DNA from 2 places in the Bradyrhizobium erythrophlei genome. Region 1 is predicted to be linked to the other one. Evidence: riboswitches for the same ligand, from Rfam matches in the RefSeq annotation. Region 1 holds a riboswitch; the other holds the start of a gene.
What was found. A riboswitch is a leader RNA that binds a small molecule or an ion and turns the genes downstream of it on or off. The one in region 1 is predicted to bind cobalamin.
Positions count from the first base shown of each region.

Region 1 (14,578 bases):
ATTTTTCATCTCCGCGGTCTCGGGTACGCGCGGCGAATGAATGTCGTAGATTCCCGGCCCGATCTCGTTGGGGTATTTGTAGTTCTTGAAGGCTTCCAGCAGTTCCATTTTCGACCGGGATGTCTCAATGGAAATAACATCCGCGTCCATCGTCGCAATGGCATCGATGATGTCGTTGAATTCGGAATAGCACATGTGGGTATGGATTTGTGTTTCGTCGGCGACCCCCGACGACGAAACGCGGAAGCTGTCCACCGCCCAGTCAAGATACGCTTTCCATTCGGATTTGCGCAACGGCAACCCTTCCCGGAGCGCAGCTTCGTCGATCTGAATCATGGTGGCGCCGGCGCTTTCGAGATCCATCACCTCATCCCGGATCGCCAACGCGATCTGACGACACGCCTCGCTCCGTGGAATGTCGTCGCGGACGAACGACCAGTTGAGAATGGTCACGGGTCCCGTCAGCATCGCCTTCATCGGCTTTTTGGTCAACGACTGGGCATAGCGCCACCACTCGACCGTCATCGGTTTGGGCCGGGAGACGTCGCCGAACAGGATCGGCGGACGGACATAGCGCGATCCATAGGATTGCACCCAGCCATGTCTGGTGAAGGCGAAGCCGGACAGTTGCTCGCCGAAATATTGCACCATGTCGTTACGCTCGAATTCGCCGTGAACCAGTACATCAAGCCCGATCTCCTCCTGCCATCGCACGGCACGTGCGGTTTCCCCTTTCAGGAATGTTCGATATTGCGCATCGCTTAATGTCCCCCTGGTATGGGCGGCGCGGGCGGCACGAACATCTGCGGTTTGCGGAAACGACCCGATCGTGGTGGTCGGGAATTTGGGAAGCGCAAAACGCTCGCGCTGAACCCTGGCGCGATGGGCGAACCCGCTTCTGCGGCGACGCATCGATTCATTGATGGCCGACATTTGCCGGGCGACGTTCGCATGATGGATTTTCGGCGATGCCTTGCGGCTTGCCGCCGCCTGTTCGGACGCTGCGAGCACCTCCGACGCACCGGCTCGGTCGCCGCCCAGTGCCTGGCCGAGCGTGGCGAGCTCTTTCATCTTCTGGACCGAAAACGCCAGCCAGCCCTTCACTTCGGAATCGAGATCGATCTCGAGATCGAGGTCGATCGGTACATGCAGCATCGAGCACGAGGGCGCGAGCTGAACGCGATCCTTGCCTAGCCTCGCAACGGCAGGCTCGAGCCGTTCGAGCAACGCAGGAAGATTGGAACGCCAGACATTGCGCCCGTCGACGACGCCGAGCGACAGCACGAGATCCTTTCGCACACGGGACGCTATCTGATCCAGCTGTTCGGGAGCGCGGACGAGGTCGACGTGAAGGCCTGCAACGGGAAGCGCCAACGCGGTTTCAAGATTATCGCCGATCGCCCCGAAATAGCTCGCGAGCATGATCTTGATACCAGGCATTTCGAGTGCGAACCGTCCGTAAGCCCGGCGCAGCGCGCTACGCGCTGTTTCGTCGAGGTCGAGCACCAGACATGGTTCGTCGAGCTGAACCCATTCGGCGCCGCGGCTGGCGAGCTCCCGAAGGACCTCGATATAGACCGGCAACAGCCGGTCCAGCAGCGAGAGCGGATCGAATCCGGCGTTGGCGCTCTTGCCGAGTTTCAGAAACGTCACGGGACCGACCAGCACCGGGCGCGTCTGATAGCCGAGACTCTTCGCTTCTTCATATTCTTCGATCGGCTTGCGCGAGGAGAGCGTGAAGGTCTGACCGTCGTGAAATTCAGGCACCATGTAGTGGTAGTTGGTGTCAAACCACTTGGTCATCTCCTGCGCGGCCGCGCCATGCCCGTGATGGGCGTGACCGCAATCCGCGCCATGGTCTTGGTTCTGCGCTCCGCGCGACATCGCGAAGTAGGTCGTGAGCGCAACCGGGCCACCCTTCCAGCCGTAGATGTCAGGAATGGCGCCGACCATCGCGCTGGTATCGAGCACGTGGTCGTAGAGTGAGAAATCGTTGGAGGGAATAACCGTCACGCCAAGCGATTTCTGCCGCGCCCAATTGGCCGCGCGTAAACCGGCGGCGGCTTCGAGCAACTGCGCTTCGGTGGATTTTCCGGCCCAGTAGCTTTCAAGCGCGAATTTCAGTTCACGTCGCGGGCCGATGCGCGGCGTACCAAGCGTAGCAACAGGAAGTTTGAGAAGAGACATAGCTTCAACCCCTTGATCTGGGGGCAAATGCCATGGCGGATGCGTGCAGAGGACGTCGCGTGATGCGACATCTGCTTGGCGCACCACCGGGACACCCCGCCCGTGGACGAACAATGTTGTCGGGGCAGGTCTCCTGGCTCGCGGGTCGTCGCTACTGTCCGGCCTTCCCGAAGCCGCATGGCTTCAGTGACGCTAGTTGGACAGCGGCTCGCCGCTTACAGTTGCGGGGGCAGCGTCGGCATTGCACCGGCTTCCCTCTTAGCTCCGGATCAAGCAGGACCCGGAGAACCCAAACAGAAGCCGAATATCTGCAAGTGGATACCTTCGTCAACGGGGCCTTCGCAGACAGGGGCGCTCTCGCAATTCACAACCTTCCACAATGAACCGTTGCCGCGCTCCAAGGAATCATTGACACTCCGCCACGAATATCCCCACATATGGGTGTCACGGTCCATCAGATCGCAATATCTGGTGGCTAAGAGGGAAGCCGGTGAATCGCGTTTGGGGCGCGAAAATCCGGCACTGCCCCCGCAACTGTAAGCAGTGAGTTGTTCCCAATCCGTACGCCACTGATGCGGTTTCGCATCGGGAAGGCCAAGGGAACAACAGCGACCTGCAAGTCAGGAGACCTGCCGCGACAGCAAAAAAACGTCCACGGACGGGGTGTCCGGCGGTCGCTTGCATGCGCTGTCCGGCTCATCGCTGCCGGGCAATTCTGCAGCGCCCCTTGTTGCCCCGTCAAAAACCAACACGCGAACTTCGGGGCCATCTGATGTCTTTAGACCTGCACGCGGAAAATGCTTCCGCTCCTATCATCCACTTGCGTCCGGAATCGCTCGCTGCCGTTCCCAGCGAGCCCGCCATGCAGATCATCCGCCGCAACGGCAAGGTGACGCCGTTCGATTCGGGAAAGATCGCGGTCGCCATGACTAAGGCGTTTCTTGCGGTCGAAGGAAACACCGCAGGTGCCTCGCGACGCGTTCATGAGACCGTCGAGCAGCTGACGGCGGACGTCGTCACCGCATTGATGCGCCGCGCCGGTGAGGGCCGCACGTTCCACATCGAGGATGTGCAGGACCAGGTCGAACTCGCGCTGATGCGGAGCGAGAACCAAAAGGTCGCCCGCGCCTACGTGCTCTATCGCGAAGACCGCGCCCGCAAACGCGCGGAAGAAACTATCGCACAAGCATCCGAAGCCCCGCAGTCGGCTATTCACGTCACCTTGACCGACGGATCGCGCGTCAGGCTCGACAGCAAGCGGCTCGAACTCATCGTCACCGAGGCTTGCGCCGGTCTCGACGGCGTGTCCCCTGCCCCGGTCCTGACCGAGACTCAGCGCAATCTCTATGACGGCATCAGCCAGGATGAATTGGCGCTAGCCTCGATCATGGCCGCGCGAACGCTGGTCGAGCAGGAGCCGAACTACGCTTACGTCAGCGCACGTCTGCTCCTCGACAAGCTTCGCGGCGAAGTTCTGTCCTATGTGCACAAGACATCGACCAGTGCCTCGCAGGCCGACATGGCCACGCGCTATGCCGACTATTTTCCGGAATATGTGAGGACCGGTATCGCCGCCGAACTGCTCGATCCCGAACTGGCCCGCTTCGACCTCGGCCGGATCGCCGCGGCGCTGAAGCCGGAGCGCGATCTGAAATTCCAGTTCCTCGGCCTGCAAACGCTGTACGATCGCTATTTCCTGCATGTCCGCGGCAAGCGCATCGAGTTGCCGCAAGCGTTCTTCATGCGCGTCGCCATGGGGCTGGCCTTGCGGGAGATCGATCGCGAAGCGAAAGCGATCGAATTCTACGGCTTGCTGTCGTCGTTCGACTTCATGGCCTCGACGCCAACGCTGTTCAACGCCGGCACGCTGCGCCCGCAGCTTTCATCGTGCTTCCTTACCACTGTTTCGGACGAGCTCGACGGCATCTTCAAATCCATCAAGGACAATGCCCTGCTTGCGAAATATTCCGGCGGTCTCGGCAACGACTGGACGCCGGTGCGCGGGTTAGGGGCCCACATCAAGGGCACCAACGGCGAAAGCCAGGGCATCATTCCGTTCCTCAAGGTCGCCAACGATACCGCGATCGCTGTCAACCAGGGCGGCAAGCGCAAGGGCGCGGTCTGCGCCTATCTCGAGACCTGGCATGTCGACATCGAGGAATTCCTCGATCTGCGCAAGAACACCGGCGACGATCGCCGCCGCACCCACGACATGAACACGGCCAACTGGGTGCCGGATCTGTTCATGCAGCGGGTCCAGGCCGATGCGGAGTGGACGCTGTTCTCGCCGGACGAGACGGCTGACCTGCACGATCTCTATGGCGCGGACTTCAAGGCCGCCTATGAGGCCTACGAGGCCAAAGCCAAAGCCGGCGGCTTGCGCGTCTGCAAGACCGTGCGGGCGAGCGACCTGTGGCGGCGCATGCTGACCATGCTGTTTGAAACCGGCCATCCCTGGATCACCTTCAAGGACCCCTGCAATCTGCGCTCGCCGCAGCGGCATGTCGGCGTGGTTCATTCCTCGAACCTTTGCACCGAGATCACGCTCAATACCTCGGCCGACGAAGTCGCGGTCTGCAACCTGGGCTCGGTGAACCTGCTCAATCACGTCGGCAGCAAGGGCATCGATCGCGCCAAACTGAAGCGCACGGTCACATCAGCGGTGCGCATGCTCGACAACGTCATCGATATCAACTTCTACACGATCCCGGAGGCGCGGCGTTCCAACCTGCGTCACCGCCCGGTCGGGCTTGGCCTGATGGGCTTTCAGGAAGCGCTGCAACTCCAGCGCATCCCGATTGCGTCCAATGACGCCGTCAGCTTTGCCGATCTCAGCATGGAAGCGATTTCGTACCACGCGATCGAAGCTTCTGCCGATCTCGCCGCGGAACGCGGAGCCTATCCGAGTTTTGCGGGATCGTTGTGGTCGAAGGGCATCCTGCCAATCGACTCCGTCGAGCTTCTCGCCGAGGCGCGCGGCGCGCTCGATCTCGACCGTTCGTCGACGCTGGACTGGGACCGCCTGCGCAACAAGGTCAAGTCGGCCGGCATGCGGAACTCGAACGTGATGGCGATCGCGCCGACGGCGACGATCTCCAACATCTGCGGCGTATCGCAATCGATCGAACCCAACTATCAGAACCTGTTCGTCAAATCGAACATGTCGGGCGACTTCACGGTCGTGAATGATTTCCTTGTCCGTGACCTCAAGACGCGCGGCCTCTGGGACGAAGTGATGGTGTCCGATCTGAAATATTTCGACGGCAGCGTCGGCCAGATCGATCGCATCCCGGACGATCTCAAGGCGCTCTACGCCACCGCCTTCGAGATCGACAGCGTCTGGCTGATCGAGGCGGCCGCGCGCCGGCAGAAATGGATCGACCAGTCCCAATCGCTGAATCTTTATATCGCCAATCCCTCCGGCAAGAAGCTCGACGCACTTTATCGTCTCGCCTTCAATCGCGGGCTCAAGACCACCTACTACCTGCGATCGAGATCGGCGACCCATGTCGAGAAATCGACGCTGAAGGGCACGGACGGTAAGCTCAACGCGGTCTCGGTCACCTCCGCGATCTCGCACGCGCCGATCATCGTGCCGGCCGCGCCCGACCTTGAAGGGGTCAAGGCCTGCCGGATCGACGACCCCGATTGCGAAGCCTGCCAGTAAGGAGAGAAAAAATGCTCGACTGGTCAGACACTGAACCCGCCGCGGCCGCGCCAATCCCCGCGGTCCTGCGACCCGTGCCGCGCAGCAAGCCGGAAGTTACCGATCACGCGAATACCGGCCTGATCGACCGCACCGGAGGCCGCGTTTCGGTCGACGAAAAGCGGATGATCAACTGCCGCGCCGACGTCAACCAGCTGCTTCCGCTCAAGTATAAATGGGCGTGGGAGAAGTACCTCGCCGGCTGCAACAATCACTGGATGCCGACCGAAGTCTCGATGCAGGCCGACATCGCGCTCTGGAAATCGCGCGACGGCCTCACCGACGACGAGCGACGCGCCATCAAGCGCAACCTCGGCTTCTTCGCAGCATCCGAAAGCCTGGTCGCCAACAACATCGTGCTGGCGATCTATCGGCACCTGACCAATCCCGAGTGCCGGCAGTACCTGCTTCGCCAGGCCTTCGAGGAGGCCGTCCACACCCATACGTTCCAGTACGTCGTCGAGAGTCTCGGCCTCGACGAGGGCGAGCTGTTCAACATGTACCGCGAAGTGCCCTCGATCACCGACAAGGCGGCGTGGGCGCTGAAGCAGACAAAACACCTGGAAGATCCCGCTTTCGCGACCGGCACGCCGGAGACGGATCGGGCCTTTCTGCGCGACCTGATCGCCTTCTACGTCGTGTTCGAGGGCATGTGGTTCTATACCGGCTTTGCGCAGATCCTCTCGCTCGGCCGGCGCAACAAGATGGTCGGGATCGCCGAGCAGTATCAGTACATCCTGCGTGACGAGAGCATCCATCTGAACTTCGGCATCGACGTGATCAACCAGATCAAGATCGAAAATCCGCATCTATGGACACCGGAGTTTCAGGGCGAAGCGCGCACCATGATCCGCCAAGCGGCCGAACTGGAGGCGGCTTACGGGCGGGATACGATGCCGCGCGGCTTCCTTGGCCTCAACGCCGCCCTTTGCGAGCAGTACATGCACTTCATCGCCAATCGCCGTTGCGCACAGATCGGTCTGGCGCCGGTGTTTGCGGAGACCGAGAATCCATTCCCGTGGATGTCGGAGGCGATGGACCTGAAGAAGGAGAAGAATTTCTTCGAGACGCGGGTGATCGAATATCAGAATGGTGGCGCACTGAGCTGGGACTGAAGGCCCGCAGCGCTCGCGATGACCATGGCAAAGGCCCCGGACAGCTCCGGGGCTTTTCGCATCGTGACGTCTGGGGCGCCGCGCCCCAATTTGTCGCTTCCGGCGTAGCCGGCAACTATCGGCCAGATTTGGGACTTGCCCTGACGTTGATTCGGAAGGCCTATTCGGCCCTAGCGTCCCGGTTCTGACAATCCTATCGCGGCAGGCACTTTTACGAATGTCAGAACCAAAGGGACACTAGCAACCATATGATTCTAGTGTGGCTTTGACTCTGACGTTCCTTCGAAGAACTCGGGGCCACACTGAAAGGAACGTCAGTGTCGCCACACTAGAGCTGCGCGCTCTCGCCACAGGCACTTCGGAGCATATCCGGTTACAATATTGTGAGCCGTGTCCCCCAATGGAATGAAGTCTTTATGCGGGGTGTCTATTCCGGTAAAGAGAGACCACTGAGAGGAAGCCCAGATGAAAGCGATCATTCTCCTGACGGCCGCAACGGTGCTTGTTGCAACCGCCCCCGCGATGGCAAGGCCAATCTACGGCCAGAGCATCTATTGCGCGACCCGGGAAGCCGGAAACCCACATAGCAAATATTGCGACTATCTGGCCTGGAGCGGCTGGCGGCGGCGAGGCGGCTGGGATTCCTCGCTGGACAACGCCTGTCTGATGAACCCGAGCTTTGTGCCGTCCGAGTGCGGCGGGCGCTGGTAAGCTAAGCAAGGTAGTCAATCGGGCGCATGGCGGGATCGCCAGCGCTTTGATATCTAGCCTTGTATGCAAACCAACTACGTGGCGCTGGCCGTCGTGGTCGCCTACATGGCCGGTCTCGGCCTGCTGACGAGCATCGTGCAGCGGTCGGTGACGACGGCAACGACATTCACGTCCGGCACCACGGGGTCCGGGGTTCCTGCCGTTCTGGTAGGGCTCATGCTGATGTCCGAATTCATCGGCACATCGGCCAGCGTCGGCACGGCCCAGGAAGCCTACATTTCCGGCATCTCGGCATCGTGGAACATCATCGCGCTCGGCGCGGGCTTTTTGTTCTACGCCTGGTTTCTCGCCGGAAAATACAAGGAGTCCGGGCACAATACGATCTCGGGCGTATTCGCCGAGGTCTATGGGCCCTCGACCAAGGTCGCCACCTCGCTCGTCATGATCTTAGCGCTCCAGATCGTGGCGGTGGCGCTGTACGCGGGCGGCGGGGCTATTCTCGGCGTGCTGCTTGCCGTCGATCGGACATTGGCGACCGTCATTTGCGGCGTCGTTGCCGTTCTCTATGTCTTCGTCGGCGGCATGCGGTCGGTGGTCTATACCAATGTCATCCATTCGCTGATGAAGTATGCCGGCGTCGGCATCGCCCTGTATTTTGGATTGACGAAGGTGGGTGGCCTTAGCGAATTGCAGACGCATCTGCCGCCGGCAATGTTTTCTTGGACCAATGTCGGCGTCAGTCAGATCTTTGCCTGGTTCATCGCCGGCATGGGCGCGACTTTCTCGACCCAGTATGTCATTCAGGCGATCAATACGGTCGAGACGCGGCAGAAGGCACAAGTCGCAAGCTTCAGCGCGGCGGTGCTGCTGATACCCTTCGGCATCGCGACCGCTCTGATCGGCATGTGCTCACTGATGCTCTATCCCGGCATCAAGTCCATCAACGCCTTCTCGGCACTGATCGCCGACATGAATGGCCCGATGGCAGGCATCGTCGCCGCAGGACTGGCAGCTTCGCTGTTCGGCACGATCTCCGCGATCAGCGTTTCAACGGCTACCCTGCTCTACAAGGATTTTTACACCCGCTTCGTGAGCGCGGCAGATGACGAGCGACGGTCGCTTGTCTTCGTACGGGTGACGACGGTCGTTGTCGGCCTGTTGCCGATCGCGCTTGCGATCTACACGCCGAACGTCCTGCAAATCACCTTCCTTGCAAAAGCGATCAGGGCCTCTCTGTCGGTTCTGGTGCTGCTCGTCTTCTACGCGCCTTGGCTCGGCACCAAAGGCGGCGCGCTGTTCAGCATCATCGGTTCGATGGTTGCCACCATCGCCTGGTTTTTGATGGGAAATCCCTTCGGCATCGACAACGCTTACGTGGCGCTTGTCGTCCCGCTGGTCGTGATGGTCACGAGTTCATTGCTGGCGTGGCGACGGACAGGCCCAACGATGCCGAAGCAGGAGTTGCGGTAAATTTCCGCGAAAACAGGCTGATTTTCCCGTAGTTCTCCTGCCGAGAACAAAGTTCCAGAGTTCGCGGTCATGGACACGTCATTTAAACCAGTCACGCTGGACTTTTCGAAGTAGCCGAGCGCTTTCGCTCTCTGGGGTAGGTGAAAAAAGGGCGGCGCCCGGCTACTCGGCCGCGCGGCGGTGCGGCCTTTTTATAACATCATCAATGATTTAAAATTTCGTCTTCATTCGCCATCGCAATGGCGGATAGAGCCAGCGATACCGAAGCTGAAAACAGAACCGCCGTGAACCCCTGAGGTTCACGGCGGTTTCGGTTTCGCTGGTCCGTTGGCTTACAGCTTGATGCGGAAGCCGGTCACGACAGCGGCCGTGCTGATGTCGTGACCCGGCGCAGGTCCAGAAAAGTTGATGCCTTGGAGGACCTTGGTGCCGGGGTTACCCGGGAAAGCCGACGCCAAGCCACCGCTCACCTGAGCCCAGGTCGCGCCGGCATAGACGTCGAGATGCTTATTCAGGGCGTAGTCGGCCAGGAACGAGACCTGGTCGTAGCCGCCGGCGCACGTGATCGCGCTCGCGCCGCCAGCCGCCGGACAAATGTTGGTGTTGTCGGCAATGTAGGAGTTCTGGTTCACGTGGTAGTACGCACCAGTGAGGCTCAGACCCCAAGCGAAGTCGTACTTCACGCCCGCCCAGTAGAAATCGAAGACGCGCGCAGTTGTGAAGGCGTTGTTGTCGAGCGTTGTAAGCAGGTACCCGCCGGCGGCGTCACCCTGGGTGATCGGCGTCTTCGGATTGGAATTGCGGACGTTGGAATAGCCGGCGAAAATCGTGAACTTGTCGACCGGCATCGGCTCGGCCTTGACGGCCTTGGTGTACCCCGAATAGGCCGCACCACCCGGCCGGCCAAATTCCCAAGTATACTTGCCCATGACCGATATCTCTTGATCGTCGGACATGTTCGCGAAGAGCGACGTGGCGTTGAGCGGAAGGTTGGCGGCCGATTGAAGGTTCACGACGCCATGTTCCTTGGTGTAGGTCGCCTCTGCGGAGAAGCCACCCACATGTCCGCCGAATACGAAGGAGTAAGCGTCACCGAAGAAACCGGTGGCATTGCCACCGTTGGAATACATCGCACCAGCCGTGATCGGGCCGTTGTCGTAGACATACTTCACTGAATTATCCCACCGCGCTGCTTGGGTGCTGCCGGAGCCGCCGTTCGTGCCGGAATAGCCGAGCAGCGAGAGGGCGTAGGACAGCGCCATCGGGTCGTAGGTCGCAATACCGTCGAGCTCGAACGAATTGGTCCGGCCGATGGTGAGCGTGCCGTATTGCTTGTTGCTGATGCCGCCCCAGAGCTGGCCGTTGAAGGCCTGGCCGCAGCGGCCGCTGTCGGCATTGGAAGTCTGCTGGTTGTAAGCGATGCCGGCGTTCTGCAGGAACGAGCTACAGCCGTCGGAAAGCGTGCCTCTCAGCGGATCGACACCGGTGTCGAGGCGCGCAATCGCCTTCCAGTCGCCGCCCAGCGGCTCTTCGACTTTCACGCCGATGAAGGACTGCTGAAGGGCGCTATGTTGAACCGTCGCGATCGACTGCCCTGTGTAGTTGCGGGTGGTCGTGAACGGCGAATATTCGAGACCCGACACCACGGCGCCAAGCGGCCGGCCGTTGGTCTGATAGGCGCCACCGAGGTCGAGCACGCCGATCGGCGTGATGCCCCAGAAGGTCAGGTTGTCCGGGATCACGTCCGGTACTTTCGGCGGCACCCAGTCCGCGGCGTAGGCGGTGCCCGCCAGACCTGTCACTGCGAGCGCAATCGCGAGCGCTTTCTTCATTTTGAAACCCCCAAGTTGGCCACCCCCGTAGACGGAGCGAGCGCTCCGGCTACCAATCGTTGTGTCTGGCCGAACACAACGGTCGATATATCAGATGGAACATAACGAGGCCACAAGTGCAGCCAAGCAACAGTGGAAGGCAAAATTCGATTTGAGTTGCCTATAGCAGGATTTGTGATTTCAACCGTACGGAGCGCCGCATTCGGTTACCTTGCGACGCCTGCGGGCCTGGCTGGATGAGATGTCGAGGATCATCCGAAGGAAGTCGGGCTGGCGAGGATCGGTCAGCCCTTGGTCCGATGGCCGATATCCGCGCGCAGGGCTTGCAGCTCCTTGCGCGCCGCGCTCTCGGCCGACCGCTCGATTTTCCGATAGCGTTCGATCAGCGACAGGCCGAACGGCGTCAGCATGGCGCCGCCGCCATTCTTGCCGCCGGTTTGCCGATCAACCGCGGCGCGCTGGCAGATGCGATTGATTTCGTCGACCAGATCCCATGCCCGCTTGTAGGACATGTTCATCGCCCGCCCGGCCGCGGAGATCGAGCCACAGCTATTGATGTTCTCGAGCAAAAGAATCTTGCCCGGACCGATCCGCCCCTCCGGGTCGAGATCGATCCGAACGCTGAGCGAAGGCAACGATGGCGACGGTGACTTGCGCATGGTCCGCCTGATCATCCAAGCCGGCGAGAAATCTCGCCGGCATCATCGCTACCCAAGAACCCGGTTGATTCGCATCAATAACAATTGCGCGGATCGACCTGGGCGTACTGCCCCGACGGATATTTGTAGTAGCAGCCGCCCTGGGCGAGATAATAGCCGGGCCGCGCCGCAGCCTGGGCTCCGGCAATGGCGCCGATGGTTCCGCCAGTGATGGCGCCGACGGCTGCGCCCACCGGCCGGCCACTGATCAGGCCGCCGAGGACGCCGCCAACAATGGCACCGCCAACCGCACCCGCCGCCGGATCCGGCCCCGGGGGCGGCGGCGGTGCGTAAGCCGCTGCGGGGGGCGGATAGCCCGGTCCGGGGTCCATGTCGTCGTCCGGACCGCCGGCGACGTCATCCATCACCTCCACATCCGAGACGTAGGCCGGAGGACCATCCATGGGTTGCGGGTAGAAGTACCAGACGCCGCCGACATCCCACCACCAGCCAAAGCGGCCATTGTGCATCTCGTGACGCCACCGCCCGCCTTCCCAGGCCAGATGTCCGTGATAGGGCCGGCCACCAAAATTTCGCGTCGGGAAATTGCCGCGCACAAAGCGCTGACCTTGCTGGCCCTGTGGTCCGCGCACCGCCTGACCTTGGAACGCCTGACCTTGACCTTGACCGGCGCGAGGCGGCCCCTGACGCACCGCGGGCCCAGCCGGCTTCGCCTGCCCTTGCGGCGGCGGCTTGTGTTGCTGTTGCTCCTGGGCCTGCGCCGAGAACGCAAAAGCAGCCACGATCGATATCAAGGGAACGGCGATCCGCGAGCGCTTGAGAGCACGCATGGTACTGATTTCTCCACTGCCACGAGAGGCGGCATTATGGATCAGCCGGGCGTCGAAATCTACGTTAACGGGCGCGTTTGACACGTACGCACATGCAATGCCGCCGTCTTGCCACAAACATCCGGCCGCCGCGGACTTCCTGGCTGGGGCCGGGTTTTGCACCGGACTGGCGCTTCTTCGTGTTGCAAGGACCGCCGTTCGCTTTATAGACCTTAACGTCGCAGATTTGACATTCGCCGGCCGCCCCGCCGCCAGGCACTTTCGGATGCACGCATCCGGATCGGCGCATCGGGGTTCGAGGCCAAAGAGGACCGGACATGAGAAAATTGCTTGCCTTGATCGTCGTATTCTCCGCAACGGCTGCCTGGGCGCAGCAAGACGATGCGCCGGCGCCCGCGGCAAAGCCGGCGGTGCATGCCAAGTCGAAGACACCGAAAGCCGGCCCCCCGAAATCCCTTGCCGAGAAGCTGTTGGCCTGCCTCGAGATCGAGGACGAGAGCAAGGAACGGCTCGACTGCTACGATGCAGCGATCCCGCCCACCAAGCCGCCAAAGGCGAAGGCCGGGGCGGCGAACGGCGTGATGGATTGCCGCTTCGTCAAGGAGGAGGATGAGCGGTTGAAGTGCTTCAACGGATTTGCGGAAAAAATCCCGAAATTCTCCTCACGCTGACCCTGTCTCATCGGCTGGTTCCCGCTTCATCCAGTCTGTTGATAAGCCTGCCCTTGCCGTTTTCGGCCTGATCGCCGGGGCCTGCGGCATGTTAATCGACGTTTCAGTGTGGTGGATTTGACATTCGTAAACGAGCCCGCCGCGGCATCAAACGAATGTCAGAACCGGGACACTAGCCCTAGTTCTGACGGAAGAGAAATCATGCGGATTACCCTCGTCGGCTCTCGCCATTTCGGCGTGACGACCCTGCAAATGCTGCGCGGGCATGACGTCGACGTCGTCAGGGTTGTGGTTGCGGATGCCGAAGACCGGTTGGCTATGGCTGCGCGTGAGGCCGGCATCGAGGTGGTGGTTCAGGCCAATCCGAAACTGGTAGTCGCCTCCGAAATCGCCGGTGGCACCGATTTGATTGTCACCGCCCACAGCCATGCGCGCATAGCCAGGGAAGCGCTGGCCGCCTCCCGCCTCGGCGGAATCGGCTATCATCCGTCGCTGTTGCCGCGCCATCGCGGGATCGCGGCCGTCGAATGGACCATCCGCGAGCAGGACCCGATTGCCGGCGGCACCGTGTATCATCTCGCGGATCGGATGGATGCCGGCGCGATCGCGGCACAGGACTGGTGTTTTGTTGGGAAAGGCGAGACGGCCCGGCAATTGTGGGAGCGCGCTCTTGCGCCGATGGGCCAGAAATTGCTCGCCGAGGTTATCGACTACGCGAGGGCTCACAACGCGTTGCCGGCGAAGCCGCAGGACGAGCAATTTGCGACCAGCGCACCGGCACTCGCGAGTTAGCTTCCGCGGACGCCGCCCGAAGCATACCTTCAACGAGTTGACCTGCCAGACTCGATTCCAGACATAAATCCATGTTCTGGAATATGTTTTCATCGTCGAAAACATGACCGAAAGCACGTCGTGATGCCCGGCTGACCACTCGACGCTCATACGGACGGGGGATAAAATTTTCTCGCCGGCGCTGGTATCCAAGGCATCATCGGCACCCGAGGGACTTGTGCTCTCACCGATCAATGTGCATATGCGGACGGCCAGCGTAGTGACAATGCCGATGGGGGAATTGGAATGGAGCGTCTGAACAATACCAGGAAGTCTTTCGGCGTCACGCGTCGCCTGGTCTTCGCGATCGCAACCGTGCTTGCAGCCTCCGTCTGGAGCGACAGCGGTCACGCGCAGGCCGGCGGACCTTTCGCCGGTATGGCCGGCGTCTGGAGCGGCGGCGGTACGGTCACGCTGGACGACGGCTCGACCGAGCGCATTCGTTGCCGCGCGACCTACGCGGTCGGCGCCGGAGGCTCTGGCCTGCAACAGACGCTGACCTGCGCCAGCGACAGCTACAAGTTCAACCTGACCAGCAACGTGACCGCGCAGGGTCCGGCAATTTC
Region 1 covers NZ_LT670849.1:6,729,300-6,743,877, reverse strand. The annotation lists gene metE (5-methyltetrahydropteroyltriglutamate--homocysteine S-methyltransferase) at 1-2,187, opposite strand, end outside; cobalamin riboswitch at 2,294-2,495, opposite strand; cobalamin riboswitch at 2,618-2,838, shown strand; gene BUA38_RS32425 (ribonucleoside-diphosphate reductase subunit alpha) at 2,960-5,854, shown strand; gene BUA38_RS32420 (ribonucleotide-diphosphate reductase subunit beta) at 5,866-7,008, shown strand; gene BUA38_RS32415 (hypothetical protein) at 7,474-7,719, shown strand; gene BUA38_RS32410 (sodium:solute symporter family protein) at 7,783-9,189, shown strand; gene BUA38_RS32405 (porin) at 9,522-11,021, opposite strand; gene BUA38_RS32400 (winged helix-turn-helix domain-containing protein) at 11,306-11,680, opposite strand; gene BUA38_RS32395 (hypothetical protein) at 11,755-12,510, opposite strand; gene BUA38_RS32390 (hypothetical protein) at 12,828-13,181, shown strand; gene BUA38_RS32385 (formyltransferase family protein) at 13,383-13,973, shown strand; gene BUA38_RS32380 (hypothetical protein) at 14,259-14,578, shown strand, end outside.

Region 2 (14,578 bases), 3.2 Mb from region 1:
GGTGATCACGCTTGAACTGGCGCTGAACCAGTGCCGCGAGGCCAATGGCGAGAAAGCGATCTCCTACACCGGCGAGGACATGGCAGCCCTCACCGCCTATATGGCCTTCACCTCCCGCGGCAAGCCGTTCGACATCAGGATTCCCGACGATCCCCGTGCGCTTGAGGCCTATGAGAACGGCAAGCGCTATTTCTACACACGGCGCGGGCAGCTGAATTTCTCCTGCGCGACCTGCCATGTGCAAAATCCCGGCGAGCGGCTGCGAGCAGAAGTGCTTGCGCCGGCGCTTGGAATCCTCAACGCAATGCCGATCTATCGTTCTGAATGGGGCGGCATGGGCACGACAAGCCGGCGTTTCATCTCCTGCAACAGCCAGGTGCGCGGTGTGCCGCTTGAAGCGCAGAGCGAGGAATATCGCGACCTCGAATATTTCCTGTCTTACGTCAGCAACGGCTTGCCGATTTCCGGGCCGGGTGCGCGGCCATGACGGACTCGTGGAAAATCTCGCTTGGATCATTTGGGCTGCTCGCCGCGGTCTGCATTGGCAGCGCGGCACTTGCAGCCGGCACCGAGGCCGATTTCAAGCAAGCCTACGCCGCGGCCGACGCCGCCGAGAAAGAGGCCGGCCGCCTGCGCAACCAGTGGCTCGCAACCGAAGCCGCTCTCGCTGATGCCAGGAAAGCCGCCGAGAGAAGCGACTTCGATCGTGCGGTCGCGGCCGCCAGGGAGGCCGAGGCATTGGCAAAAGCATCGATTTTCCAGGCGACGAGCGAAAAAGAAGCCTGGAAGAATCTCGAAATCCGCTAGTGGGGATGCGAATGTTAGAGTCAGACCACTAGTAAGGATAGCGCGACGCCCACCATGACCCTCCGCCGCCGGGATATTCTCAAACTCACAGGCGCCGCCGCGCTTTCCGGCAGCTTGCCGCGCCTCGCGCGCAGCGCCGAGCCCGGCGTCTATGATCTCGAGCGGTTCGGCAACGCCCGCATTCTGCACATCACCGACACGCATGCGCAGCTGTTGCCCGGTTACTTTCGCGAACCGAGCGTCAATCTCGGCCTTGGCGCGATGGCGGGCCAGCCGCCGCATCTCGTCGGCCGTGCTTTTCTCGACCACTTCGGCATCAAGCCCGAGAGTGCCGATGCCTACGCGTTCACCTCGCTGGAGTTCGAGAAGTCGGCGGCGCGCTTCGGCCGGCTCGGCGGTTTTGCGCATCTGAAGACCCTGGTCGACCGGTTTCGCAACGAGGCCGGCGCGCAGAATTCGATGCTGCTTGACGGTGGCGACGCCTGGCAAGGCACGGGGCTCGCCAACGCACTGCGCGGCGCCGACATGGTGGAGGCCTGCAATCTGCTCGGCGTTGAGGCGATGACCGGGCATTGGGAATTCACCTATGGCGAGGAAACGCTGCGCGGCAACCTCGAACGCTTCAAGGGCGAGTTTCTGGCCCAGAACGTCTTCCTGACCGAAGAAGCCGCCTTCAATGGCGCCAAGGCCTTCGATCCGGCTTCCGGCCGCGTGTTCAAGCCGGCAATGATCAAGCAAGTCGGCGATTATCGCGTTGCGGTGATCGGCCAGGCATTTCCCTACGTTCCGATCGCGCATCCGAAACGCCTGACGCCGGACTGGACTTTCGGCATTCGCGAACAGGAATTGCAAACACTTGTCGACGGCCTGCGCTCCAACGACAAGGCCGACGTGGTGCTGTTGCTGTCGCACAACGGCATGGACGTCGATCTGAAACTGGCGAGCCGCGTGCGCGGCCTCGACGTCATCCTCGGCGGCCACACGCATGACGCCATCCCGCGGCCGATCGCCGTGACCAACGCGAGCGGCAAGACGTTGGTCACCAATGCCGGCGCGAACGGCAAGTTTCTGGGCGTACTCGACCTCGATCTCGCCAAGGGCCGGGTGCAGGACGCACGCTACCGGCTGTTTCCGGTATTTTCGGAATTGCTGAAGCCTGATGCCGAAATGGCCGCGCTGATCGATAAAGTGCACAGCCCCCGTGTCGCGGCGTGGAGCGATAAAATCACGACCGCAACCCGCTTGCTCTATCGCCGCGACAATTTCACGGGCACCGTCGATCAACTGATCTGCGCTGCGCTTCGCCGCGAATTTGATGCCGAAATCTCGCTGTCGCCGGGCTTCCGCTGGGGCGCGACGTTCCTGCCGAACCAGCCTTTGACGATGGAAGACGTGCTGGCAGAAACGGCGATCACCTATCCGGAAACCTACGTTTCGCGGCTGACCGGCAGCGACATCAAGAACACGCTCGAAGACGTCTGCGACAATCTGTTCAATCCCGACCCCTATTATCAGCAGGGCGGCGACATGGTCCGCGTCGGCGGCCTCAGCTATACCTGCACGCCATCGGAAAAAGTCGGGCGCCGGATTTCCGATTTGAAACTCGACAATGGCCGGGCGATCGAACCCAGCAAGCGTTACAAGGTCGCCGGCTGGGCCGCGATCAACGCCCAGCAGGGGCTACCTGTGTGGGAGGTTGTTGCCAAACAGCTCGGGGCCGGCAAGCCATTTAACCCGCTCGCCGGCAATGTTGCGCTGCGGGGCGTGACCGGCAATCCCGGCATTGCAGAGTAGACAGCATTTCGCCGCATGGCACTGAGCTGTGCCTCAAGCCATGTCATGATACGATCGGGAATCGGTTCACGGATTTCACCACCATGATCTTTCGTCAGTTGTTCGACAGCGTATCCGGCACTTACAGCTACTTGCTGGCAAGCCGCGTCGGCGGCGAAGCCATGATCCTCGATCCCGTGCTGGAGCGGGTCGATCGCTATTGCCAATTGCTGCGCGAACTCGACCTCAAGCTGGTCAAGGCCGTCGATACCCACCTGCACGCCGACCATGTGACCGGCCTTGGCGAATTACGCGACCGCACCCATTGCATCACCATCATGGGCGAAGAGACCAAGGCCGACGTCGTGTCGATGCGGGTGTCGGATGGCGACAGGGTTACGATCGAAGGCCTCGCGCTGGATGTGATGTACACGCCGGGCCACACCGACGATTCATACAGCTATTTGATGGGCGATCGTGTCTTCACCGGCGATACGCTACTGATCCGCGGCACCGGCCGCACCGACTTCCAGAACGGCAGCGCGCGGGCGCAATACGAGTCGATTTTCAACCGGCTGCTGAAACTTCCCGAGGAAACGCTGGTGTTTCCCGCCCACGATTACAAAGGCGACACCGTCTCCACCATCGGCGAGGAGAAGCGCTACAATCCGCGGCTCCAGGTGCGTTCGGTCGACGAATATGTCGAGCTGATGAACAATCTGAAGCTGCCCAATCCGAAAATGATGGATGTCGCCGTACCCGCCAACATCCGGGTCGGATTGCATCAGGACGACCTAGCCAAGCAAGGACTTTCATTTTCGGCCATCGAGGCGATCCAGAGCCTCGGACGGCCCGATATTCTGCTGGTCGACCTGCGCGAGACCAGCGAGCGCGCCAAGCACGGCACTCTGCCCGGCGCGCTGCACGCGCCCTATCCCGGCATCGACGACAGCCTCAAGCCCGGCGGCATGCTGCGCGAAGTCGCGACCGCGACCGGCCGCCGCGTCGTGTTCTTCTGCGCCTATGGCGAGCGCTCGGCGATGGCGGTCAACGCTGCGAAGGAGGCGGGCCTCGCCAATGCGGCCCACATCGCCGGTGGCATCGACGCCTGGAAAAAGGCCGGCGGACCAGTCGCGACGGGCTAGAATCTCGGATAAAAATACCGCACCCGCCGCGCTAGTTCGCCCGACCACCCGCGACGGCATTGACTCGCCGCCAAGCGCCCTCCTAGATAGCCGGGACGGTTCCTCTTACGAGGATCAAGAGGGAATGCGGTGCGGAGAAAAATCTCCAATGCCGCGGCTGCCCCCGCAACTGTAAGCGATGAATCTTCCGTCAAATGCCACTGGGAATCTCGGTCCCGGGAAGGCGACGGAAGGTAACGACCCGCGAGCCAGGAGACCTGCCGTCAATCGTGGTCACACGCGAGGATGCCGGTCGGGGAGTACAGGCATTAGCTTCACTGGGCTGGGGGAAACAGCGTGGTGAGACTTCGTTCGCTGTGACGTGCCACTGACGTCATACCGAGGTCTAACTATGCCTTCCATCACCAAAGCCCGTACCCGGCGCGCCCTTTGGCTCGCCTCCACGGTGCTGATCCCATTATCTCCTTTTGCGCTCTCCGCCGCGCACGCCCAGCAATCGGCGTCGCCGGATCTTTTGCCGCCGGTCCAGGTCTCTCCGCCCAAGCGGGCCGAGACGGTTCAGCCTCCGGCGAAGCCCAAGCCGAGCCGACGTCAGGTTGCAGCCAAGCCAACGGCGCCAAAGCCGCCTGAACAGCCGGCCGCACCACAGCCGGGCGTTGCGACTTCGACAACAAACGTCGTCAGCCCGACCGGCATCGTGACGCCGATCAACCAGGTCGCGAACTCAGTAACGGTCATCACCGCGCAGGACATCGCGACCCAGCAATACCGCACCGTGCCCGACGCTCTGAATACCGTGCCGGGTTTGAATGTGGTGCAGAGTGGCGGGCTGGGTGGGCAAACTTCCGTCTTCATCCGCGGCACCAATTCGAACCACACCAAGGTGCTGATCGACGGCATCGACGTCAGCGACGCCAGCACCGGTACGTTCGATTTCGCTCACCTTCTGACCGCCGACATGGCCCAGATCGAGGTGCTGCGCGGCCCGCAAAGCGGACTTTACGGCTCGGACGCGATCGGCGGCGTCATTTCGATCGTTACCCAGAAGGGCGAAGGGCCCGCGCGCTGGACCGCGATGAACGAGGCCGGATCGTTCGGCACGTTCAATCAGAGTGTTGGCGTCAGCGGATCGCAAGACAATTACAACTATGCCGCCAGCGTCTCGCACGTCCATGCCAGCGATGTCCCCGTGACGCCGTTGCAGTTGTTACCGCCCGGACAACAGGCAAATGGCAACAACTACGACAACATGACGTACTCGACCAAGACCGGCGTCAACTTGAGCGATTCGCTGACATGGAACTCGGTGTTGCGCTACAGCGAGTCGACACTCCTTTTCACCGGAAACAACACCCCGAACGCAGACTTCAGCGTCTTTTTTCCGGACGCAAAACAAAGCCAACAGACCATTCACGAATTTTTCGGACGCGAAGAGGCTGTGTGGTCGTTACTGGATGGCCGCATCAAGAATTACTTCGGCGTCAATTACACGAACTACTGGCATGCCGACATCACGGAGGGTTTCGACCCGACCGCGATCACGACGGGCAACCGGCTGAAATACGATTGGCACAGCGTGACCGAGGTTGCGACCGGCCAGAATCTCATCGTTGGCGCCGAACGGGAGAATTCGAATCTCGACACGTCAGACCTTTCGGCAAAGACCGGCAACAGCGCCGCCTTTGTCGAATGGCAATCGAATCTCGCCAAGCGTTTCTTTCTAACCGCCAATATTCGCGAGGACGACAACGACAACTTCGGCCAGCATATGACCTACCGGATCGCCCCGTCCGTGATCCTGCCCGTCACCGAAACCACCATCAAGGCGAGCTACGGCACCGGCTTCAAGGCGCCGACGCTCAGTGAACTTTTCGAGTTTTTTCCCGGGTTTTCCATTCCCAATCCAAACCTGAAGCCCGAGCAAAGCCGCGGCGCTGACATCGGCTTCGAGCAGCCTCTGTTCAACGATCGCATCCGGTTTGGATCGACCTATTTCAAGAACGACATCACGGACCTGATCTTTTTCGAGCCCATACCCGGCAGCTTCCTCGGCCAGAATGTCAATATTGGGCACGCGATCACCGAAGGCACCGAGAACTTCGTAACCTTCAATGTGATTGATCGTGTGAAGGTTCGCTCGGACTACACGTTCACGCGAACGGTCGACACCGATACCGGTTTGCAGCTGCTCCGCCGACCAAAGGAAAAGTTCAGCGTCACCGCGCTCTGGAATCCGATCGACCCACTCACGTTGTCGGCCACAGTCCTTCACGTGAGCGATTGGTCCGATATCGACCGCAATACAGGCGTGCCGGTCACTGCCCCGGGCTACACCATCGTCAACTTGCGCGCCGACTACGCGCTCAACGACCAACTCAAGGTGTTCGGCCGGATCGATAACGTCGCCAACGTTCACTACCAGAACCCGACCGGATTCCTGGCGCCGGGTCTCGGCGTGTTCGCCGGCATCCGCTTTGCAAGCTATGGCGTGAAATAACCACGCCCAGACAGTCGCGCGAGAAGAGGGTCAGACCAGACGCCGGAACGCGTTCGCTGGCCCTCTCCATTCGAACAGTTCGGGGTGAAGGAGGTGCGCCAACAGCTCCGTGCCTTCGATGACACGCGGTCCTGGACGTGCGAAATAGGAATTCGCGTCCACCGCATAAACACATCCGTTGCGCACCGCCGGAAGATCGTCCCAGCCGGGATAGGCCGTCAGCCGTTGCGCCTCCTTGAACGTCTTTTCCAGATCGAAGCCGCACGGCATGACGATCAACACTTCCGGCTTCCATTCAAGGACGTCGTCCCACCGTATGCGAACCGAATCGGCTCCCTCGCGTCCAAGCTTGTCGAGGCCGCCCGCCATGCGAACCATTTCCGGAACCCAATGACCGCAGCAATAAACCGGGTCCATCCATTCCATGCAAAAGACCCGGGGCCGCGAAACGAGCGCGCGTGTAACAGATTCGATCTTTGCAAGCCGAGCCTGCCCGTCCGCAATCAATGTTTCGGCCATTTCGGACCGACCCGTCGCCTCGCCAAGCTCGCGCAAATTGTCGAATATCTGCTCGAGCGATTTCGGCGTAAGCCACAAGACCTGCGGCTTGCTGGGCAGCGACGTCAGAAGCTGCGAGATTTCGTTGCCCGAGGGCGCGCAGACCTGGCAGAGGTCCTGGGTCAGGATCAGGTCGGGCGCGATGTCCTGCATCAGCGCCTCTTCCACCCGGTAGAGACTTTGGCCATCGCGCAATCGTTGCGTGACGGCGACATCGATCTCCGCCTGGCTCATGCTTTCGATCGGAAGGACATTACGAACGACGACCGGCTTGCCCATGATCTGAGGCGGGTAATCGCATTCGTGGGTAATGCCCAGCAATTGGTCGCTTAGACCCAGCGCACATGCCATCTCGGTCGCCGAGGGCAAGAATGAGACGATCCGTCGCGTTTCAGGCATCTTTAAGCCGCCGATGTAATCAGGGACGTTACAGTAGCACAGTCTTGCACGGTCTGAGCCCCTCTATCAGAAACGCGGCATTAACCGCCAATCAGGCTATTGCGGGTCTATGAAATCGATTAAGGTGACGGCCAAGGAGAAATGATCATGTCCCTCAGCCTGCTCTCGCCGTCGGCCAACGGCTTCCGGCTCGCGCCTGTCGAATCGCGCCATGCGCCGTTGTTCGGTTTCGCCTTGCTGGCGGTGTCTTGCGCGCTCGCAAGCTTTGCGCTCGCCTGCGCCACGCCATTTGCGGCCTTTGCGGTGATTGCCGCCGCGATGCTGCCGCTGCGGCCGGCGCTGCTCGTGGTCACCGGCGCATGGCTGGTCAATCAGGGCATCGGCTTCGGGGCCCTGCACTATCCGGTCGACGGCAATACGATGCTCTGGGGTGCGGTCATTGGCATCGCCGCCCTCGCTGCGACCGCAGCGTCGTCGGCGGTTCTGCGCGCGCTTCCTCAGAGCGGCACGCCGCTCGTCCTCGCGCTGGCCTTGATTGGCGGCTACGGCATCTATGAACTGGTGCTTCTGGCCGCCACGCCGTTCCTCGGCGGCGCCGGCGACTTTACGGCCGCCATCGTCGCGCAAATCGGACTTACAAACATCGCCTGGCTGATCGGGCTTGTGGCAGCTTGCGAGATTGTCCGGCTGATCAATCCCTCCAGGCGCGGCCATATGGCCTCTTAGCCGTCCGCGTCTGACATTCGCATCCCGTCTCAGCGGGCGCTTTGCGAATGTTAGAATCATAGCGGCGGGCTGCCATGCGGCCCCATTCATGGACAGGGTGCCGTCGGGGCCGATAGGTTCGCTTCCAAAAAGCGAGGAAGCCCCGAGATGGCCGATATCCTGGCCACGCCGCAACAAGCCACTGATCAGGCCATCAAGGACGAGCAGTTCCGCACGCTGGGCGCGATATCAGTCGCGCACTGGGTAAGCCATTTCCACATTTTCGTACTCCCGATGCTGTTTCCGTTCCTGAAACAGCAACTCGGCGTCGGCTATGTCGAGCTCGGCTTCGCGCTCACGGTCTTCGCCGTCAGCTCCGGCCTGACCCAGGCGCCGATCGGCTATCTCGCCGATCATCTCGGCGCGCGAAATATTCTACTGATAGGCCTGTGCCTCGGCGGCTGCTCGCTCATCGCGCTCGGCCTGCATCTGAGCTATCCATGGCTGATCGTCAACGCCGCGCTGCTGGGGCTCGCCAACAGCGTCTATCACCCCGCCAACTACGCCATCCTCTCGGCCCACATGAATGAAGCGCGCATGGGCCGTGCGTTTTCGATTCACGCCTTTGCCGGGTTTTTCGGCGGCGCGGTTGCGCCCGCCATCATCGCCGCCCTGGTTGCGGCGATCGGCGGCCATGGCGCGCTGATCGCAGCCGGCGCGGTCGGTCCCCTGGCCGCGTTGCTTCTGATGGCCGTCGGCATTCCCGATGCGAGCAGCGCCCGCCCCACCACAAGCGCCGCCGATGCTCCCAGGCAAAACGTCATCACGCCGGCGATCGTCGTTTTGATGATCTTCTTCTTGCTGCTCAGCATATCCAGCGCCGGGATATCCAATTTCGGCGTCGTGGCGCTGATGGGCGGATACGGCACGACTTTCTCTGTGGCTAATCTCGTGCTCACAACCTATCTCGGCGCGAGCGCGGCCGGCGTTCTCGCCGGCGGACTTCTCGCCGACCTGACCGAGCGCCACGGTCAGGTGGCCGCTGCCTGCTTTGCCGTCAATGCCGTCATCCTGCTGATCGTTGCCGCGTTGAATTTGCCGCAAGTGCTCTTGATCGGCGCGATGGGACTGGCCGGATTCCTCAGCGGCGTGATCGTCCCCTCGCGCGACATGATGGTCCGTAACGCCGCGCCAGCCGGCGCCGCCGGCCGGGTGTTCGGCATCGTCTCCACCGGCTTCAATATTGGCGGCATCATCAGCCCGCTGTTGTTTGGCTGGATCATGGATCGGAACCTGCCGCATTGGGTGTTCGGCGTGTCGGTCGTGTTCATGATGATGACCGTCATCCTGGCGCTTGCCACCGAGCGAAACCCGCAAGCCGGCAAGGCCGCAGAGCCCGTGACCGAAGCGCACCCCTGAGCCGCACGATCAGGTCGCCATCGCCCTCGGGGGCCGTGATCTCCACTTCAGGTATTGCTATGCTGCACGGCCACTGAAGGGGTATTTAGTGCGGCGAATTTGAAGTTCCTATCGGCTTCGCCGCGAGTCCAGTATAGGAACTTCAAATTCAAAGCCGCACTCAAGACAATAACTTGCTAGAGCTCCTTTGATTCCGAGGTTCGCATCAGAGGTCGCCACGATAGCTTGCGAACCTCGGAATCGGAGCTCCAGGATGCGTTGCTTCGCATGACCGCCGACAAAGAGATCGTGCTGAGCGTTCGCCACCTGACCAAGGCCTATTTCGCAGCCGGCGAAAAGGTCGACGTTCTCCGCGGCGTGAACTTGAGCATCGCCGCCGGCGAACGGGTCGCACTGACCGGCGAATCCGGCAGCGGCAAGAGCACGCTGCTGCATCTGATCGCAGGGCTCGACCGTGCCGACGGCGGCGAAATCGATTTTTCCGGCACGCCGATCACGAATCTCGGCGAGGCAGGCCTGGCGACGTTGCGGCGCGACCGTCTCGGCCTGGTCTTTCAGCAATTCAACCTGATCCCGAGCCTGAGCGTTCGGGATAATCTCGCGTTTCAATCCCGCATCGCCGGACGCCACGACGCGGCGTGGCTGGCGCAATTGGCTGAACGATTGGGCCTTGCCGGCTTTCTGGATCGCTATCCGGAGCAGCTTTCCGGCGGCCAGCAGCAGCGGGTCGCGATCGGCCGGGCGCTCGCGGTCAAACCGTCGCTCCTGCTCGCGGACGAGCCGACCGGAAATCTCGACGAAGCCACCGCAGACGAGGTGCTGGCGCTGACCCGGGACCTGGTCGCGCAGACCGGCTGCAGTCTCTTGATGGTGACGCATTCGACCCGGCTGGCCGCGACGCTCGACCGCCATATCCGTCTCAGCGCGGGATTGATCGCATGAGGCGGCCGCTGTGGATTCTCGCGGTGCTGCTCAGCCACTGGCGACGGCATCCGATGCAATTTGCGACACTGCTGATCGGTCTGATCTCGGCGATCGCGCTGTGGAGTGGCGTGCAGGCGCTGAACCAGCAGGCGCGTGCGAGTTACGATCGCGCGGCCGCCGCGCTTGGAGGTGCTCGCACCGCGATGCTGGTTGGCCGTAACGGCGCGACCTTCCCGCAAGCGCTTTTTGTCGAGCTCCGCCGCGCCGGCTGGCCGGTGTCGCCGGTTGTCGAGGGGCGAATCCAGATCGACGGCCGGACCTTCCGTCTGCTCGGCGTCGAACCTGTGACGCTCCCGGCAGAAGCCGGCAATACGCCCGCAATAGGTGGCGACTTGCAGGCCTTTGTCGCGCCGCCGGGCGAAACGAGGGTGGCGCACGAAACGCTCGGCGAACTCGGAGCCTCCGAAGGCGACACGCCGATAACGAGCAGCGACCTCAATTTGCCGCCGCTTCGCGTGTCCGCGCAATTGGCGCCCGGCGTGATGGTGGTCGATATCGGGATTGCGCAGCGGCTGCTCAAAATGCCCGATCAGATTTCACGCCTCTTGATCGGCAAAGCCCAGGGACCCCGCGCGGCGCTTGAAGCCGTCGCGGGCGATCGCTTGCGCCTGATCGAGCCTGAGGCGGAGACCGATCTCGAACGCCTCACCGACAGTTTCCACCTGAACCTGACCGCGTTCGGCCTGCTTTCGTTTTTCGTCGGCCTCTTCATCGTCAATTCGGCGATCGGACTGGCATTCGAGCAGCGACTGCCGATGTTGCGAACCTTGCGCGCCTGCGGCGTATCCGCAGCCCAGCTCAACACGGTGCTCGTGTTCGAGCTGGTTTTCCTCGCCCTCATCGCCGGGCTTCTGGGCATGGTCTGCGGCTATCTGATTGCGGCGGCGCTATTGCCCGATGTCGCCGCATCGCTGCGTGGCCTTTATGGAGCCCAGATCCCCGGCCATCTCTCGCTTCGACCGCAATGGTGGATCGCCGGTCTCCTGATCAGCGTGGCCGGCGCGATGCTCGCCGCAGCGCAAAGCCTGTGGAAGGCGAGCCACCTGCCGGTGCTCGCCGCCGCCCAGCCCCAGGCCTGGCATCAGGCGCAACGCCGATGGGTTGTCCTTCAGGGGATCGGTGCGCTCGCTGTGTTCGCCGTGGCGTTCGGATTTTTCTGGTTCGGCGACTCTCTCCTTGCGGGCTTTGCCGTGCTCGCAGCCATGCTGCTCGGCGCGGCACTCGTGCTGCCGTTGATTCTGGAATTGGTGCTGGGCGCGGGCCAGCGCCGCGCGCGCGGCGCGATCGCTTCCTGGTTCTGGGCCGACAGCCGCCAGCAGCTTTCCGGATTGTCGCTGGCGCTGATGGCGCTGTTGCTCGCGCTGTCCGTCAATGTGGGCGTCGGCACCATGGTCGAGAGCTTCAGCCGGACGTTTGTGAACTGGCTTGACGGCAGACTGGCTGCCGACGTCTACCTCAACGCATCGGATGATGCACAAGCGAAAGCCATCACGGCGTGGCTGCGCGAACGGCGCGACGTCAGCGCCATTCTCCCCGGCGGTCGCGCCGAGACGCAGCTTGCCGGAGCGCCGCTGGAAATTTTCGGTCTTCCGGATCACGCCACCTATCGCGAACACTGGCCGCTGTTGCGCGCTGCTGAAAATGCCTGGATACGCCTGCGGCCGGGCGATGCGGCTTTCGTCAGCGAGCAACTGGCGCTGCGACTCAAGCTTGCGATCGGCGATCATCTCGACGTGCCGACGCCGAGCGGAAACTGGCCGCTGGAAGTGGTCGGCATCTATGCCGATTACGGCAATCCCAAGGGACAGATCGCGGTCAACTTTGCCGCGCTGACCCGTTACTTCCCGAACATCCCGCTGACACGGATCGGCCTGCGCGCCGAGCCCGCGGCCGTGCCGGCGCTGATGTCGGCCTTGCGTGAGAAATTCAGTCTCGATGATCGTAACCTGATCGACCAGGCGACGCTGAAAGCAGAATCAAAACGCATCTTCGACCGGACCTTCGCGGTGACCGCGGCGTTGAACGCCTTCACGCTCGGCGTAGCCGGCATCGCATTGCTGACCAGCCTGCTCACGCTCGGCAACTCGCGCCTGCCGCAACTCGCGCCGCTATGGGCGATCGGGATCACCCGGCAAAGACTGGCAATGATCGAACTGCTCAAGACGATGTCGGTTGCGCTGATCACGGCGCTGCTGGCGCTGCCGTTGGGTCTGATGGTCGCCTGGTGCCTGATCGCGGTCGTCAATGTGAAGGCGTTCGGCTGGCGCCTGCCGTTTCACGTCTTCCCGCTGCAACTGGCCGAACTTCTGCTTGTCGCGATGGCGGCATCGCTGGTAGCCGCCGCCATCCCCGTGCTCAAGCTTGCGCGGTTGCAGCCGGCCGTCTTGATCAAGGTTTTCGCCGATGAGCGGTAGTGTCTCCCGGCGGACCTTTGTAGGCGGCGCGCTGCTCTTGGCGCTGAAGCAAGGCACGGCGCAAGCGCAGGGCTTTGCCGGGCTCGGCATGAGCGGCGAAGGGTTCGCGCCGGTCGTCGCGGGGAAGAAGCTCGTCTTTCCCGGCGATCACGGCCCGCATCCGGACTTCCGCATCGAATGGTGGTACGTCACCGCCAACCTCGTTGATGCCGCCGGCGCCGCCTATGGCGCGCAGTGGACGTTGTTCCGACAGGCGATGGCGCCGGGTCCGCAAGCGGAAGGCTGGGCCAATCAGCAAATCTGGATGGCGCACGCCGCGGTGACGCGCGCCGATATCCACCGTTTCAGCGAGACGTTTGCCCGCGGCGGCGTTGGGCAGGCGGGCGTTGAAGCCACGCCCTTCCATGCCTGGATCGATGCCTGGCAAATACGTGGCCGTGAGGGAATGAACAGCGACGCGATGTCGCCGCTCGAACTCAACGCCGAAGGCGCGGATTTCGCTTACGCGCTGCGTCTCGAAGCGGATCATGCGTTGGTGTTGCAGGGCGAGGACGGCTACAGCGTCAAATCCGAACAGGGACAGGCGTCCTATTACTACAGTCAGCCTTACTTCAAGGCCGCCGGCCGCATTACCATCGACGGCGCGCCGGTTAAGGTCACGGGCAAAGCCTGGCTCGACCGCGAATGGAGCAGCCAGCCGCTGGCCGCAGATCAGACCGGGTGGGACTGGCTGTCGCTGCATTTCGGTAGCGATGAAAAGCTGATGCTGTTTCGGCTGCGCGAGACGAACGGGCGTCACTTCATTTCCGGCAAATGGTTTTCGGCGGACGGCAATGGACGGACGATCGCATTTTCCGACATCGTCATGACGCCAAAAGCCTGGACCGATGTCGCAGGACGCCGCATTCCGACGGGCTGGGACATTGCGATCCCGCCGCTCTCGCTGGCGATTTCGTGTGCGCCCTTGAATCCAAAATGCTGGATGGGGACGCGCTTTCCCTATTGGGAGGGGCCGATCCGGTTTTCCGGCAGTCACAGCGGGGTTGGTTATCTGGAAATGACCGGCTACTGAAGACCACTCCAGACCCCCAAAAGGGAGCTCCCGATGTTTCATCTGACGGCCTTCGTCACCTGCCTTGCGGTCCTGATGTATTTCTTTTTCAGCTTTCAGGTCGGCAAGGCGCGCCAAACCTATGGTGTCAAGGCGCCAGCAATCATCGGCGATCCGGACTTCGAGCGCGTGTTTCGCGCCCATATGAATACGCTTGAGTGGATGCCGATTTTCCTCCCGGCGCTCTGGTTGTTTGCGCTCTATATCAGCGACGCGATAGCGGCAGGGCTCGGCGTCGTCTGGATTGTCGGCCGCATTCTTTACATGACCGGCTACGCGAAAGCCGCCAACAAACGCAGTCAGGGTTTCATGATCCAGTCCATTGCCGCAATCATTCTGTGGGCCGGCGCGACAGGCGCCATCCTGTGGCGCCTGATCCACCCATGAAACGAAACGTCGCATGGCGGTATTTGTGACTTGTTACAAAACGAAAAAATGCCGCAGGTTCTGAGCCTTGCCCACTATTTGACTTCGGGCAGGTCCCAAGTTTAAGTAGCCCCATCGCAGCAGGCCGCCCCGCCTCGTTTCCAAAGTCAGCCCTTTACGTATTTTTGCGCGAAGGTTGTAGCGAGCCCCAGCCATGAATGCCTTTTTCAAGCGCCAGCTTGCCGATTACGTGGAATATCATCGCAACCCCTGGAATGGTGCGATGCATGTGCTCGGTATTTTGACATTGTTCTTTGCCGCTATTCTTCCTCTCAACCTCGTGCCCGTACAGGTTTTGGGCGTGCAAACGACGCTCGCACCTATCCTGGCGCTGCCGGTA
Region 2 covers NZ_LT670849.1:2,368,302-2,382,879, forward strand. The annotation lists gene soxA (sulfur oxidation c-type cytochrome SoxA) at 1-487, shown strand, start outside; gene BUA38_RS11125 (hypothetical protein) at 484-807, shown strand; gene soxB (thiosulfohydrolase SoxB) at 862-2,601, shown strand; gene BUA38_RS11135 (MBL fold metallo-hydrolase) at 2,685-3,725, shown strand; cobalamin riboswitch at 3,805-4,004, shown strand; gene BUA38_RS11140 (TonB-dependent receptor plug domain-containing protein) at 4,117-6,222, shown strand; gene BUA38_RS11145 (cobalamin-binding protein) at 6,253-7,179, opposite strand; gene BUA38_RS11150 (hypothetical protein) at 7,327-7,905, shown strand; gene BUA38_RS11155 (MFS transporter) at 8,053-9,303, shown strand; gene BUA38_RS11160 (ABC transporter ATP-binding protein) at 9,571-10,245, shown strand; gene BUA38_RS11165 (FtsX-like permease family protein) at 10,242-12,701, shown strand; gene BUA38_RS11170 (lipocalin-like domain-containing protein) at 12,691-13,773, shown strand; gene BUA38_RS11175 (MAPEG family protein) at 13,807-14,199, shown strand; gene BUA38_RS11180 (DUF962 domain-containing protein) at 14,393-14,578, shown strand, end outside.
Region 2: another riboswitch for cobalamin. It lies ahead of BUA38_RS11140 (TonB-dependent receptor plug domain-containing protein); the one in region 1 lies ahead of BUA38_RS32425 (ribonucleoside-diphosphate reductase subunit alpha).